Regions from separate parts of the Mycobacterium sp. IDUB_24 genome, predicted to be linked through region 1. Evidence: predicted binding sites of a transcription regulator. Region 1 holds the regulator's gene; the other holds the start of a gene.
The links. Region 1 encodes LexA, which represses DNA repair genes until DNA is damaged. Its sites were predicted from a motif close to CGAACANNTGTTCG; they were not measured.
Positions count from the first base shown of each region.

Region 1 (5,448 bases):
AGGCTGAACGCAGCCGTGTGGCGGTTGGGGGTCGGCCTGCTCGCACTCGTAGTCGCTTGTTTGGTGGTGCCGGCGGTGGCTTCGGCCACCCCGGAGGCGGATGCCGACGCGGCTGTCACCTCCGCGTGGGAGGCCACCGGTGGCGACGGCGGCCCGCTGGGGCCGCGGCAGGGCGACGTGTACGCGGTGGGTTCTGGCTTCGCGCAGAACTTCGCCGGGGGCAAGATGTTCTTCACCCAGCCGACCGGCGCTCATTTCATGCAGGGCGCAATCCTGGAGAAGTACGAGTCGTTGGGCGGTCCGGCCGACGGCGACATGGGATTCCCCACGATCGATGAGGGCGCCGGACGGGCGGCCGACAGTCGCAACTCGACCCTGAGCGCGCCCGACAACCCGGTCATCTTCTGGACTCCGTCCACCGGCGCCCGGGTGGTGCGGGGTGCCATCAATGCTGCGTGGGACAAGCTCGGTGGCTCCGCCGGATTGCTGGGCGTCCCCGCTGACGACGAGATGTTCGACGGCGATGTCATCTCACAGAAGTTCACCGGCGGCGAGATTTCGTGGAACCGCAAAACCAAGGCATTCACCACGGAGCCGCCGGAACTCGCCGACCAGCTTGCCGGCCTGGACGTACCGATGGATCCTGCTTCGGCGATCGCCGCCGCGCGTCGCGAAGCAGGTGGCGTGATGGGACCACTGGGAGCCAAGGACGGCGACCAGTATCCGATCGGCGACGGCGGGTTCGGCCAGAAGTACGCCGGCGGCAAGATCTTCTACAGTCCGGCCACCGGAGCCAACGCCATCACCGGCCAGCTGCTCGAGAAGTACGAAAGCGTCGGTGGCCCCGAGGGTGATCTGGGCTTCCCGACCACCAGCGAGTCCGAGGGCGGGTTGGGTCCCAACAGCCGGATCAGCACCTTCGCCGCTGCCGACAACCCCGTCATCTTCTGGACTCCGGACTACGGCGCGGTGATCGTGCGGGGCGCGATGAACGCGGCCTGGGAGAAGCTCGGCGGGGCGAAGGGCGCATTGGGCGCCCCCATGGCCGACCAGACCGAAGACGGCAGTGTCGTCAGCCAGCGGTTCAGCGGGGGAGTCATCTCGTGGGACCGCGACGCCAACAAGTTCACCACCGAGCCGTCGAAACTCGCCTCCGAATTGAGTGGCCTGCAGGTTCCGGGACTCGGTCAGACCCCGGCCTCGGGGCCGCAGCCTTCCGGTGCGGACACCAAGAAGCCGTTCGCCTGGCATTGGAGCTGGTGGTGGCTGATCGCGGTGGTCCCGGTTGTGCTGCTCGCCGGGCTGATCGTGGGGGCCGCGCTGTGGCACCGTCGGCGCGCCGGTGGCGACGACGACTTCGACCACGACCCGTTCGACGATGACTACGACGGCGGACCCGGGGATTCGTCGTACGACGACGAGCGGTACGACGAGGCCCGCTACGGCTCGCGTGGGTATGACCACGACGAGTACCGCGATGATCGCGGCTCCGATGCGGCGAACGTTCATGGGCCGAGCGCCGCCTATGGCGGCGAGGCCGCGACGGCGCGGTTCGCCGGGCCGGGCGCGGAACCGGCAGGGGCGGCGTCTCCGTACGACGGGCCAACCGATATCGCCATCCCGGTCAGTCAATGGGCCGCCCCGAACGGAGCGGCGGGTGTTTACGGGGCACCTGGCGAGGACGAGGAACCACCGGAGGATTCCTCGCAGCTGGCCGGCCCGGAACAGGGATTCGACGACTACGACGACGATGACGACTTCGAAAACGACTATGAAGAGTCCGATTTCGAGGACGACGACTTCGACGACGAGGACCTCGATACGCCCATCGACGCCGACTTCGAGGAAGTTGCCGAGGGCGACGACGACGACATCGAAGCGGAGCTCGAAGAGGAGGAACTGGCGGACACCGGGTCACTGAGCGGTCCGGCCGGCGGAGTGCACGGGGCGCAGGGATTCTCGGCGCTGAGCGGCCTGGCAGTGCCCAGCGATCAGGACAACGTCGACACCGCACCGACCCGCGTCATCACCGAGGCCGAGGCCTACAGCAATGAGGCTTACAGCGGTGAGGCCTACAGCAGTGAGACCCACGGCGGTGACGCTCACAGCGGGCGCCACGCCGCCATCGAACTCGACGAGATACCCAGTGCCACCGCCATTCATCTACCGCTGGAGGACCCGCACCGCGCACCGGAGGGGTATCCGATCAAAGCGGACACCCAGTCGGGCCGGTACTGGGCACCAGACAGCAGTGAGTATGACGACGCAGTGGCGGAGATTTGGTTCGCCAGTGAGGAATTCGCCCGCACGAACGGCTTCGTGCGCACGGACTGAGCGGCAGGACCCGGCAACCATCTGGTGCAGCCGGGTCCGCCTCCGGTCGGTCAGATCTTGCGGATCACGGTGACTACTTTGCCGAGCACCGCGGCGTCATTGCCCGGGATCGGGTCGTATGCCGGGTTGTGCGGCATCAGCCAGACCTGACCGCGGGTCCGCTTGAACGTCTTGACGGTGGCTTCGCCGTCGATCATGGCTGCCACGATGTCTCCGTTGTCGGCCACGCTCTGCTGGCGTACCACCACCCAGTCGCCGTCACAGATGGCGGCATCGACCATCGAGTCGCCCACGACCTTGAGCAGGAACAGCGACCCCTCGCCGACCAGTTCGCGGGGCAGCGGGAAGACGTCCTCGACAGCCTGCTCGGCCAGGATCGGGCCGCCTGCGGCGATACGCCCGAGCACCGGCACGAACGTCGGTTCGGGTAGCGCGTCGGAGCCGGCCACGTCGGTCGACACCAGCGCCGCGGCCGCCGGATCGTCGGCGCCGCGTACGTCGACCGCGCGCGGGCGGTTGGGATCCCGGCGCAGGTAACCCTTGCGTTCCAGGGTGCGCAACTGATGGGCGACCGACGAGGTCGAGGTCAAACCGACCGCATCGCCGATCTCGCGGATGCTCGGCGGGTAGCCGCGACTGTTCACCGACGCGCGGATCACGTCGAGAATGGTGCGTTGCCGGTCGGTGAGCCCCTCGGCCCGGCGTGGACCCGCGCCATCCGATCCGGCCGGGCTGTCGGTCTTGCCGTCCCTGCTGCGGTCGTCGCTCATGGGGCCGAATGTAGTCGTTGATCCGACATTAATCAAACATGTGTTCGACGCGTGTTGCGGCGTGTCTGCTGGTGGGGCGGGCTGGGGGGCGGTTGCCGGCCGTGCGTCGGGTTGGCGGGCCGAACTTGTCGGTGCCCTGTTCTATCGTTTGGCAACAGTTCGATCACATGTTCTATCCATCGAACACTTGAGCGAGTATGTTCGAACACAAGAGCGAAACCGTCCCACCGAAAGGCAGTCAGATGGCGATCATCGATATCCCCGCCGATAGTCGTTCCCGCGCTGTTCGGGCCGTGCCGCAGTCCCCATCGCAGCGCGTCCGGGCCAGAGGCGGTGCCGGCACCAGGGGCAGCGCCACCTTCGGTACCGGTACGGCACGGCCGGTGCGCCGGGTGCAGCGGCCGGCCCCCGACCGACCCGCCGCCGGGACGGTCCGCTACCGCGGAACCGGAGTGCTCATGTCGCGGGCATCGCATCGCAGCCGGCCCATCACGCCGCTCACTACGGTGTTGCTGGCCCTGGTCGCCGCGGGTATCACGGTGTGGCTCGGCCTGGTGGCCCAATTCGGTGGGGTGATGGGGGCCGAGACCCCGACCCCGACCGAGCTCGCGGTGGTCCAGGTGAAATCGGGGGAGACGCTGCAACAGGTGGCGCGTCGGGTCGCCCCGGACGCCCCGGTAGCCCGGGTCGTCGAGCAGATCCGTGACCTCAACCAACTCGAATCCGTGGCGGTCGACTCCGGGCAGACATTGCTCGCGCCGGTTGGCTGAGCAGTGCAATGTCCGCTGAATCGTCCTGGCCGACAGCCACACTGGCCGGTGTCGGAGTGAGCACCTACTCGCCACTGGACCCGGCGGTGAGTCTCCCGCGGGCATCGCGGGTACGCTCAAGGGCGCTCGAACTAGTTGTCCGGCGGCATGACGAAGGAGCGGTAATGCATTGTCCGTTCTGTCGTCACCCTGATTCGCGCGTGGTCGATTCCCGCGAGACCGACGAGGGCCAGGCCATCCGGCGCCGGCGATCATGCCCGGAGTGCGGGCGTCGGTTCACCACCGTGGAGACCGCGGTGCTGGCTGTGGTGAAGCGCAGCGGGGTTACCGAGCCCTTCAGCCGGGAGAAGGTCATCCGTGGTGTGCGCCGGTCCTGTCAGGGCAGACAGGTCGACGACGATGCACTCAACGTTTTGGCGCAGAAGGTCGAGGATGCGGTCCGCGGCCTCGGCACGCCGGAGATCCCCAGCAATGAGGTCGGCTTGGCGATCCTCGGACCGCTCCGTGAACTGGACGAGGTCGCCTACCTGAGATTCGCCTCGGTGTACCGGTCGTTCTCCTCAGCCGAGGACTTCGAGCGCGAGATCGAGGCGCTGCGCGCGCACCGCGCCGAGGCGTAATTCAGTCCAGGTTCAATCCAGTCGGGTAGGCCCGTCGTTGACCACACGGCCGGCCAGACGAACCCAGCCCTCCGGGCTCCAGCGTGTCTCGATCACCGACCCCTTGCCCTGGATGATCGTGAGGTCCTGGCTGAGATAGTCGGTCATCCGCACCGCGGCAGCGCCGGTCGCCTCGTCTTCGGGAATCCCCAGATGGGGGGCGAACGACCTGGCGCGCACCGTGCCGTTCGCCTTGTCGATCCAGGCCCACAGGTAGTTCTCATCGGCGTCGTCGAAATCGTTGGGGTCGGCGGCGAACAACTCCTCCACCGAACTCAGGTCATAGATGGCGAACTCCGGTGCCCACTCGGACCGCGCGTTGACGACGGCACGATCTCCGTCGTACTCGACCTGGAGTATCCCGGCGGGCACCCGCAGGGTACGGACCGGCGATCCCACCTCACGCAGCCACCACGACGCCCCCACCGTGGGGTGCCCTGCGAACGGCAATTCCGCGACCGGGGTGAAGATGTGGGCGTTGGCCGAGTTGCCGCCCGGCTGCGGCAGATCGATGAATACCGTTTCGCTGTAACCCAATTCGGTGGCGATCCGCTGGCGGTCGTCCGGGGCGACAGTGCTGTTGTCCACCACGCCCAGCGGATTGCCGTACTTGCCGTCTGAGTCGGTGAACACCCGTAACACGGTGACGTCGATGGCCATGACCCGATGCTACGTCGCATCATGCGCTCGTCGGGCGGGCTGTCTCCGACCCGGTGCGGTCAGCGGATCAGGTTGCGCTGCGCTCGTCCGCGTCCATCGCGTCGAGCACGGCGATCTGAGTGTCGAAGGTCCCGCTCATCGCCGAATCGGTCCGCCCGGTACGCAGCAGGGTGCGCAGGCGCTCCTGGTCGTAGACCGACGGCTCGGTGGTGTCGATGAAGCGTTCGACCACCTCGACGAAGCGGTCGGGATCGT
Region 1 covers NZ_JBVAXO010000001.1:268,213-273,660, forward strand. Annotated here, with positions in the region: gene ACZYZF_RS01325 (LGFP repeat-containing protein) at 1-2,334, shown strand, start outside; gene lexA (transcriptional repressor LexA) at 2,385-3,104, opposite strand; gene ACZYZF_RS01335 (LysM peptidoglycan-binding domain-containing protein) at 3,347-3,874, shown strand; gene nrdR (transcriptional regulator NrdR) at 4,039-4,494, shown strand; gene ACZYZF_RS01345 (PhzF family phenazine biosynthesis protein) at 4,507-5,193, opposite strand; gene ACZYZF_RS01350 (alpha/beta fold hydrolase) at 5,261-5,448, opposite strand, start outside.

Region 2 (5,448 bases), 210 kb from region 1:
GTTCGAGGCCGAGGCCCGCGGTTTGACGGCTGAGGCGGTGGCCGATGGTCGTGCCGCGCTGGCCGAGGATCAGGACGACGTCAGCCCGCTGAACCCCTACACGGTGTTGGTGGCGCGCGGCGTCACGGAGCACGCCGCGCACATCGACGACCTCATCTCGGCGCACCTCCAGGGTTGGACGCTGGAGCGGCTGCCCGCCGTGGACCGGGCCATCCTGCGGGTGGCCGTGTGGGAACTGCTGCACGCCGAGGATGTTCCCGAGCCCGTGGCAGTGGACGAGGCCGTCGAACTGGCCAAGGAGTTGTCCACCGATGAATCGCCCGGGTTCGTCAACGGTGTGCTGGGCCAGGTGATGTTGGTGACGCCGCAGATCCGCGCGGCCGCCGCCGCCGTACAAGGCGTCCAGGACAACTCCGACCAGTAGGTACCTGTCCCGAACATCGGGATCACCGGTGCATTCGGTGCCACGATGCTGTTACGTGTGTTGGCACACGTAACAACATCGGAGGCCGCTGATGGGACACGAGCCGAGAAAAATCGCGGATATCGGCCAGGACGGCCTGCATCTGCACGCCTGTCCGCTGTGTGAGGCGATGTGCGGCTTGGAGATTCAGGTCTCCGACGGCAAGGTGGCGAGCGTTCGGCCGAACAAGGCCGACCAGTGGAGCGCGGGGCACATCTGCCCGAAAGGCGCCTCGCTGGCCGCGTTGCATGACGATCCCGACCGCATCCGCCGGCCGATGATCAAGGTCGACGGGCAGTGGCACGAGGTCGACTGGGATACCGCGTTCCGTCGCTGCACCGAACTGCTCGCGCCCGTCATCGAGAAGTACGGCATCGGCGCGGTCGCCGCGTACACCGGAAACCCACTGGCACACTCATTTTCGCTGTCCAGGTATGCGGCGATCCTGCTCGGCCTGTCCGGCATGCCGATCACCTATTCGCCGGGCACCATCGACCAGTGGCCCAAGAACCTGTCGTCGCACCTGATGTACGGCAGCTGGTGGGCGTTTCCGACACCGGACATCCAGCGCACCGACCTGTTGGTGGTCATGGGCGCCAACCCCGCTGCCTCGCAGGGCTCGTTGCTGGCCGCGCCTGACGTGATGGGCATCATCGGCGGTATCCGCAAGCGCGGCAAGGTGATCGTCATCGACCCGGTGCGCACCGCCACAGCGGCCAAGGCCGACGAATGGCTGCCGATCACCCCTGGCACCGATGCGGCCCTGCTGCTCGGGATCGTCCACACGGTGTTCGACGAAGGGTTGGTCAATCTCGGCGACCTGGAGCGCCACCTCGACGGGGTGTCGACGCTACAGCGGGTGGTTGCCGAATGGTCGCCCGAAAGGGTCTCTGCCGCAACGGGTATCGCTGCGGAGCGGATTCGCGGACTGGCCCGTGAACTGGCGGGCACACCGCGTGCGGTGGTCTACGGCCGGATCGGCACCTGCAACCAGGAGTTCGGCAGCCTGGCCAGCTGGCTGGTCGACGTGGTCAACATCGTCACCGGTCACTTCGACACCCCCGGCGGCGCGATGTTCGCCACCCCGACCGCGTGGACGGTCACCAGCCAGCCGATCCCGGGGCTGGAGGACGGGGCGCCGAACTTCGGCCGTTACCGCACGCGGGTCCGCGGGGCCAAAGAGGTGATGGGTCAGGTCCCGGTGTCGTGCATGCTCGAAGAGATCACCACCCCCGGCGAGGGACAGCTCAAGGCCCTCATCACGGTGGCCGGCAACCCGGTGCTGTCGACTCCGGGCGGCGACAAACTCGACGAGGCGCTGCCGCAGTTGGACGCCATGATCTCGGTGGACCTGTGGCTCAACGAGACCACCAAGCACGCCGATGTCATCCTGCCCGGTGCCTCGGCGCTCGAGCAGCCCCATTCCGCCGATCTGCTTTTGGGCGCGGCGATCAACAGCTTCGCGCGCTACTCGCCGCCGGTGTTCCATCGCGAGGATCCCGACGCACCGGAGGAATGGGAGATCCTGATCCGGCTGACCGGGTTGTGCACCGGCACCCCGGCCGAGGACGTCGACATCGCCGCGCTCGACGACGGCTGGTTCGACTACCTGTGCTTCACCCAGGGGCTCGACGGCGCCGAGATCCGCAAGCACTACGACGGCGGTGGTCCCGAACGGATGCTCGACCTGACGCTGCGCACCGCCGCGTTCGGCGACCGATACGGCGATAACCCGGACGGCCTGACCCTGGACAAGCTCAAGGCGCATCCGGACGGGATCAACTACGGCCCGATGGTGCCTCGAGTGCCCGAGGTACTCGGGACCTCCGATCAGAAGATCCGAGTGGCGCCGCAGTACCTGCTCGACGACCTGCCCCGGCTGTCCGAGCGACTCGACCGCGCTCCCGAGGATCTGGTGCTGGTCAGCCGCCGGCATCTGCGGTCCAACAACTCCTGGTTGCACAACGTCGGTTCGTTGATGAAGGGCCGCGATCGGTGCACCCTGCTGATGCACAGCCAGGATGCGGCGTCTCGCGGGATTGCCGATGGCGACAATGCGGAAGTGGCGTCGACCGCCGGAAAAATCGTGGTGCCCGTCGAGGTGACCGACGCGATCAAGCTGGGAGTGGTGTCGATGCCGCACGGCTGGGGGCACGGTCAGACCGGCACCCGGCTCGGCGTCGCCAACGCGGCACCGGGGGTGAACACCAACATCCTGTCGCTGCCGGACTTCATCGATGAACCGTCCGGAAACGGTGCACTCAACGGCATACCGGTGACAGTCAGCCGGACGCTGACCGAAGGTTAGGGCGGAACTCAATCGCGGTGCACGCCTGCGTGGTCGAGATGAGTCGAGGGGGCGTTCGTTGCGTCAAGAACTTTGTTCCGGTGCAACCAGTAGTTCCTCGGGATGGAAGTGGTGGTTGAGGGTGTCCTGCCCGGTATCCATCAGGGGTGGCGGGTGCCAGTGGATCCGGCCTGTGTCGGGATCGACGCTGGTGGTCCAGCCCAGTCCGACGAGGCGGTTGTCGGGTCCGCAACTCAGTGCGAGGTCGGGGGCGTCGGTGTGGCCGCCGTGTTGCCAGTCGGTCTTGGCGTGGTGGACTTGGCAGTGGTCGGCCGGTGCGGTGCATCCGGGGCGGGTGCAGCCGCGGTCACGGTTGTAGAGCAGGAGTCGTTGGGCTTTGGTGGCCAATCGTTTTGTGCGGGCCATGTAGAGCGGTTCGGCGGTGTGGTGTTCGTAGACGATGAGGTAGTGGAAGCTGTGCGATGCCAGCCGGATGAGGTCTGTCATCGGTATTCGGATGCCCGCCCCGGTGACGGCGACGCCGGCTCCGGCTTCCAGTTCGGCCAGTGTGGTGGAGACGACCACGGTGACCGGGAGCCCGCCATGTTGGCCGAGTCGTTTGGACATCAGTAGTTCGCGCAGCGCGGCCTTGAGTGCGTCGTGGTTGCGTTGAGCCTGGGTTCGGGTGTCGCGGTCGGCGGCGGTCTGCTGCTCTTGCTGAGCTTGCTGGTCTGGGGATGTGCCGGTGGCGCGGGCCTGTGGATCGGCCGAATCGATGCCGGTGTCCGGGATCTCGGTAGCAGCCGCCTCGGGCTCGGCCTCAACGTCAGCAGCCTCAACGTCAGCAGCCTCGGCGTCAGGGGCATCGGGAATATCTAGTGGGTTGGGTGTGGGGTTATGGACCGGTTGTTGGTCACTGGGGTTGTTGAGGCCGGGCGCGCCCCACACGCCGGTGACGGTTGTCAGATACGAAGCGGTCTCGGGATCCAGCCAGCCCTGCACGTGCACCAGTCCGTCTGGGTCCTGTTTGCCGATACTTAGCCCACGCAGATGTGCTGCGACGTCGGGGCTATCGCCGTCCTGGTTGAGCAGATACAGCAGCTTGTCGGCGGCGGCTTTCAGTGTTTCGGGAGTGTCTCGGGCCGCTGCGCTCACCAGGTCGGATTCGATCTGGGCGAGTTCAGCTGTGCTGACGTACTTTTCGGCTTTCGCCAGTGTGCCGCCGATGATCGTGATGTGTTCGGTGTTGATCGTTCCCGAGCCGAGCGCCTGGGCGCAGGCGGGCAGCGACGGTTCGAGCACCTCGCCGGTGAGGCCGTAGCGCGGCCCCAAGTCTGTTGCCGCGGCGACTCTGCGTGATGCTTCCTTGCGGCTGATCCGCATCCGGGTGGCAAGGGCATCGGTCCATGATTTGGCACCGATCTCGGCTGGGCTGGTCCGGGCCATCAGTGCGGACTGGATGCGGTGATCGATCATGGCCTGGGAGCGGGCCTGCCGTTCGCGTCCGGACTGGATCGCCAACAACTCCGCGGTGTCGAAACCGGTGAAATCAACATCGGCCAGCGTCGCGGTTGCTGCCAGGTGGCCGGCCAGCGCGGTCTGCGCTGCGTCCCGACTCTGCACCAACCCGATGTTCATGATTCGAACACTAGTTCGATACTCCGACAAGAAAACGCTGTTTGGGACTGGTGAGACCAAAGTGGCCAAAGTTTTTGAGCCGACCCAAACGACATTTCGATCATCGCGATTTGTAAATTCTCCTCGAGCGCGAGGTGGCGTAATAACGGTCGGCACGTCGGTTTCGCCAGGTACGGCACGTCCGTCGGCGGCGCAATCCGTTAACCTGCGCCGACGGTGAATTCGCGGCACTGCGCGGCGCCTGGATCGCCCCTTACCTTGAGTGCGTGTCGCAGCCCGAAGCCCATCCCTTATCGCTGCCGAGCCGGCGTGCGCGCGCCGATCAGGCCCGCCAGGTGGCTGACGTGCTCCGCCATCAGATCTACGAAGGCACCTATGACGGTGCCCTACCGGCCGAGGCGGACCTGGCCGCCGAATTCTTCGTCTCCCGCAACACCATCCGTGAAGCCCTCGCGGTGCTCAAGACCGAGGGTCTCATCGACCGCGGCACCAAGGTGGGCACGCACGTGGCGGCCCGCAAGTACGATCACGGCCTCGACGCGCTGGTGGGTCTGAAAGAGACCTTCAAGGACTACGGCGACGTGCGCAACGAAGTCCGTGCCGTCCAGCGACTCTCGGCCCCACCGGCAGTGGCTCGAAAGCTGGCGCTTGAGCCGGGAACGCAAGTGGTGTTCATCGAGCGCCTGCGCTACCTCGCCGATCTGCCGCTGTCGCTGGATCTGACCTACCTGGCTCCCGACATCGGTGAGGAGGTGATCGGCCATCCGCTGGAGAGCAATGACATCTTCGCGCTCATCGAGCGGGTCAGCGGGCGGCGCCTGGGTGGGGCGAGCCTTGCCCTGGAAGCGGTTTCGGCCGACCCGCATTCCGCAGCGACATTGCAGGTGCCGGCCGGATCGGCATTGCTGATGGCCGAACGGCTGACCAGTCTGGATGACGGAACGCCCGTCGACCTGGAGTACATCAGGATGCGTGGTGACCGAATCACCATGCGCGGCAACCTTATTAGGAGAGACGCATGACGCTGGTCAATCAACGCGCCGATGTCCCGGTGACCATC
Region 2 covers NZ_JBVAXO010000001.1:475,260-480,707, forward strand. Annotated here, with positions in the region: gene nusB (transcription antitermination factor NusB) at 1-424, shown strand, start outside; gene ACZYZF_RS02360 (molybdopterin-dependent oxidoreductase) at 516-2,771, shown strand; gene ACZYZF_RS02365 (HNH endonuclease signature motif containing protein) at 2,835-4,388, opposite strand; gene ACZYZF_RS02370 (GntR family transcriptional regulator) at 4,655-5,410, shown strand; gene ACZYZF_RS02375 (4Fe-4S dicluster domain-containing protein) at 5,407-5,448, shown strand, end outside.
Region 2: the regulator LexA is predicted to act here: its motif matches at 4,393-4,406, upstream of ACZYZF_RS02365 (HNH endonuclease signature motif containing protein).